Regions from separate parts of the Amycolatopsis camponoti genome, predicted to be linked through region 2. Evidence: riboswitches for the same ligand, from Rfam matches in the RefSeq annotation. Region 2 holds a riboswitch; the other holds the start of a gene.
What was found. Region 2 has a riboswitch for glycine ahead of gcvP (aminomethyl-transferring glycine dehydrogenase). Riboswitches for the same ligand answer to the same signal wherever they lie in the genome.
Positions count from the first base shown of each region.

Region 1: linked by a shared signal. The riboswitch ahead of gcvP (aminomethyl-transferring glycine dehydrogenase) and the one ahead of gcvP (aminomethyl-transferring glycine dehydrogenase) in region 2 are both predicted to bind glycine.

Region 1 covers NZ_CABVGP010000004.1:436,966-439,160, reverse strand. The annotation lists gene gcvP (aminomethyl-transferring glycine dehydrogenase) at 1-992, opposite strand, end outside; glycine riboswitch at 1,287-1,385, opposite strand; gene AA23TX_RS49005 (MerR family transcriptional regulator) at 1,428-2,006, opposite strand.
Region 2 covers NZ_CABVGP010000002.1:837,211-839,405, forward strand. The annotation lists gene AA23TX_RS24450 (helix-turn-helix domain-containing protein) at 1-1,030, shown strand, start outside; glycine riboswitch at 1,109-1,202, shown strand; gene gcvP (aminomethyl-transferring glycine dehydrogenase) at 1,339-2,195, shown strand, end outside.

The DNA.
Region 1 (2,195 bases), on a different contig from region 2:
CGGATGTGCTGCTCGCGAGTCTGGAGGGCGAGCCGGTACGCGGGCGCGCCGTCGGCGTCCTTCGCGACGCCGACGAGCCGGCCGGGCAGCTGCCGCTCCAGGCCTTTCCGGACGGCGAGGTAGGCGGCGTGCGGACCGCCGAAGCCGAGCGGGACGCCGAACCGCTGGGTGGATCCGACGGCGACGTCGGCACCCAGTTCCCCCGGCGACCGCAGCAGCGTCAAGGCGAGGGGGTCGGCGGCGATGATCACCGCGGCGCCGGCTTTCTTGGCGTCGGCGATCGCGAAGTCGAACTCGTGCACCGCGCCGGACGCACCCGGGTAGGACAGCAGGACCCCGAAGAAGTCGCCGCCGAGGCCGAGCCCGGTCAGGCCCTGGGAGAGGTCTTCGACGACGAGTTCGATGCCGAGGGGTTCGGCGCGGGTCCGGAGGACGGCGAGGGTCTGCGGCAGGGTGTCCCGGTCGACGACGAACCGGGGTGACGCGGACTTCCCGGCCCGCCGCACCAGCGTCATGGCCTCGGCGGCAGCGGTGGCCTCGTCGAGCATGGAGGCGTTGGCGACGGGCAGCCCGGTGAGGTCGGCGACCATGGTCTGGAAGTTGAGCAGCGCCTCGAGCCGACCCTGCGAAATCTCGGGCTGGTAAGGCGTGTACGCGGTGTACCAGGCGGGGTTCTCGAGCACGTTCCGCCGGATGACGGGCGGAGTGACGGTGTCGTGGTACCCGAGCCCGATCATCTGGACCATCGGCCGATTCCGCGAGGCGAGCTCCCGCAGCTCGGCGAGCGCCTGGGCCTCACTGGCAGCGGGCGGCAGCTCGAGCGGCTGAGCGGAGGAGCGAAGCGACTCGGGAACAGCACGCTCGGAGAGCTCGTCAAGAGAAGCGACCCCGACAACATCGAGAATCCGCCGAAGCTCGCCGGGCCCTGGCCCGATGTGCCGCTCGGCAAAGGGAACACCTTGCTCAAGCGAGGCAAGCGACAGATCCACGATGGCCTCCCGAACGGCGGTGTCTTACCAAGCCGACTCTAGAGCGGAAGGTGACCACGGCGGGGGTCCGGGGGCGGAGCCCGCCGGGCGGGGTGTGGGGGTTGCACCCCCACAAGACACTCCGGAGCGAGCCGGGTGAGCGCGCAGCGCGAGCGCAGCTCACCCGCGAGCGCGGAACCCTCCCCACTCTGTCCGTACCCCGAGGGGCGCCTGAGAGTTTCACCCGAGGTTGAGCCGGGCTTGCACCGTCGGCGGGGCCACCAGGTTGTGTCCTGACGACCCGCTTTCCAGAGGCGTCTAGTCCGCGCGGTCCGGGGTGCCTGAGAGGTTCCGGGGAGGACTTGCTCCTTCGGCGCCGAGCTCGTGGTGTGACTCGGACTCTCCCGCGCGGATTCGTCGACCGCAGGGAGGATCTTACTCGCCTCCCCGCGGCGATGATCACCCGGTCTTGCGGGCGTTGCGGCGCTGGGTCAGCTCGTCCGGCTCGTGGGTTTCGACGACGCCGCCGTCGGCGCGTTCGGCCGGGAACTCGTGGATGGTGCCGCTGATCTCCTGCATGGCGCCGCTGACCGCGATGCCGAAGACGCCTTGGCCGCCTTGGAGCAGATCGACGATCTCCTCGGGCGAGGTGCATTCGTAGACGGTGGTGCCGTCGGAGAACAGGGTGACGCGTGCGAGGTCGCGGACTCCGCGGACGCGCAGGTGGTCGACGGCGACCCGGATGTTGTGCAGGGAGACGCCAGTGTCCAGGAGCCGCTTGACGACCTTGAGGACCAGGATGTCCTTGAACGAGTACAGCCGCTGCGAGCCGGAACCGTGCGCCGTGCGGATGCTGGGTGCGACCAGCTTCGTCCGGGCCCAGTAGTCCAGCTGGCGGTAGGTGATCCCGGCGATCTGGCACGCAGCCGGGCCGCGGTATCCCACCAGCTCGTCCGGCAGCGAGTTGTCGGGGAACAGCTCACCCTGCTCGCCAGCCGCGACACCAACAGGCTGCTTCTCGGAACCAGCCTCGACCACGCAAGCCTCCCCTCGCCCGACCTGACGGCCGGCGAATGACAGCCGGACGGTCCCAGGAGTGGGACCCGCCGGAGATCAATCGCCACGGTCCGGCCCCAGACCGTGAATCACACCGTGGCGATTTACCTCCTTCGACGGTAAGCGCCAGGAGAACACCGGTCAACGCGACGCGCGGCAAGCCTCAACGGT
Region 2 (2,195 bases):
AGCACTGCGGGAGGGCATCGACCAGGCCGGGCAGTTCCTCCGGCAGGCCACCGCGCTCGTCTACTCCTCGCCCGGCACGCAGGTGGCCAACCTCATCGCCGCGTCGCCGGTCGACTGGGAGATGCGGATCCGCTCCGCCACCCGCGGCGACGAGGTCCGCGTCACCTACCACCACTACGTCGGCGTCGTGGCGCCGCCGGGCTTTCCCCACGACGACGCCGAGGTGCGCCGGATCCTCGAGCACGACGTCCTCGGCGAGCTGTGGCGCCCGCTCGGGCTGTACTGGCGGGTCGCCGAGGTGCACGACTGGCACGAACCGCCGCGGCTGGTGATCCAGGTGCCCGAGCAGGAGGCGACGCGTCCGCCCGTGCCGTCGCCGGTCGTCGCCGCGCCGCCGGTCGTCGTGCTGTCGCCGATCTGGGGGTACGGCGAGCTGCTCGCGTCGCTGGTCGCCGACGGCCTCGGGTTCGGCAACGTCGACTTCCGCTACTTCGGCCTCCCGGACGCCATGGCCGACCGCGTCCGGATCACGGCCCGCGAGCTGGCCGAGCCCGCGCCGCGGCTCGTGCACTCGGTGCCGCCGATCATGCTGCTGCACGGCCTGGCCGTGCCGGACCTGACCGGACGGCTCCCGGTCGTGGTCCGCTACGGCCCCCGCATGCGCGAGCGGGCCGCGCGGATCTACCGCGAGCCGCTGCTCGAAGCGGGTTTCGCAGACCCGCTGGCGGGCGCGCGGGCGATCGAGGAAGCGATCTCGGTCCCGCCGGGCTGCGCGTACTTCGAGGTCACGCTCGCCGACGAGGATGTCTTCGACGGCGACGGCCCCTCGCTGGACCGGCTCAACGACTCGGTGGCCTGGTTCGCCGAGCAGATCGTCGAGCAGGTGCTGCTGGGTGCCGGGCACCCGCCGGTGCCGGTGGGCGGGCCGCTGAAACGCCTGGTCCTGCCCTCGGGCCGGGTGCGCCGGCCACCGGTGCTGGCCGGGGGCGTCGTGCGGCGCGTCGCGGATCGAGCCGCGCTCGAAGGGTGATGTGGCGTTGCCCGGGTGAAGTAGACGGACCTCGAACCCGGCAGGTACCGTGACCGTCACAACTGCAGATCGGGCCGTAGAGCCGAGGCGGGAGAGCCTCCACGAAGTCAGTGGGGCACCGAAGGAGCAAACTCCCCAGAATCTCTCAGGTACCTGTTACCGCTTCGTGCGAGGCCACTCTGGAAAGCAGGCGCACCCGCGTCTCACCCAAGGTGAAAGCCGTGTCCCGCACGGTGAAACTCTCAGGTGCCATGACAGAGGGGGAGTTCCCAGCGCACCGTTGTGTGCCCAGGCCCGAGGAGCTCCCCATCACTTCCACGCAGTTCGACGCCCGCCACATCGGCCCGTCCGAGGCCGAACGCGCGAAGATGCTGGCCGAGTGCGGCTACGGCAGCCTGGACGCCCTCGTCGGCGCGGCCGTGCCGACCGCCATCCGCGCCACCCGTGACCTGGTCCTCCCGCCGGCCGCGTCCGAAGAGGAAGCCACCGCGGAGTTGCGCGCCCTCGCTGCCCGCAACCGGCCGATGACGCAGATGATCGGCCTCGGCTACTCCGACACCGTCACCCCCGGCGTGATCCGCCGCAACGTCCTCGAGAACCCGGCCTGGTACACCGCCTACACGCCCTACCAGCCGGAGATCTCCCAGGGCCGGCTCGAAGCCCTCCTCAACTTCCAGACGATGGTGGCCGACCTGACCGGCCTGGCCACCGCGAACGCCTCGCTGCTCGACGAGTCGACCGCCGTCGCCGAAGCCGTCACGTTGATGCGCCGCGCGTCGAAGTCCAAATCGAACAAGGTCGTCCTCGACGCCGAGTGCCTGCCGCAGACCATCGCCGTCGTGCGGACCCGCGTCGAAGCGCTGGGCATCGAGGTCGAGGTCCGCGACCTGCTGACCGGCCTGCCGGACGACTTCTTCGGCGTCGTCGTCCAGTACCCGGGCGCGTCCGGCGTGCTGCGTGGCCGCGGCTTCTACCACGCGATTTCCGAGTCGGCGAAGGCCGCGGGCGCGCTGTTCACCGTCGCCGCCGACCTGCTCTCGCTGACGCTGGTCACCGCGCCCGGCGAGTTCGGCGCCGACGTCGCGGCGGGTTCGACGCAGCGCTTCGGCGTCCCGCTCGGCTACGGCGGTCCGCACGCCGGGTTCATGTCCGTCCGCGCCGGCCT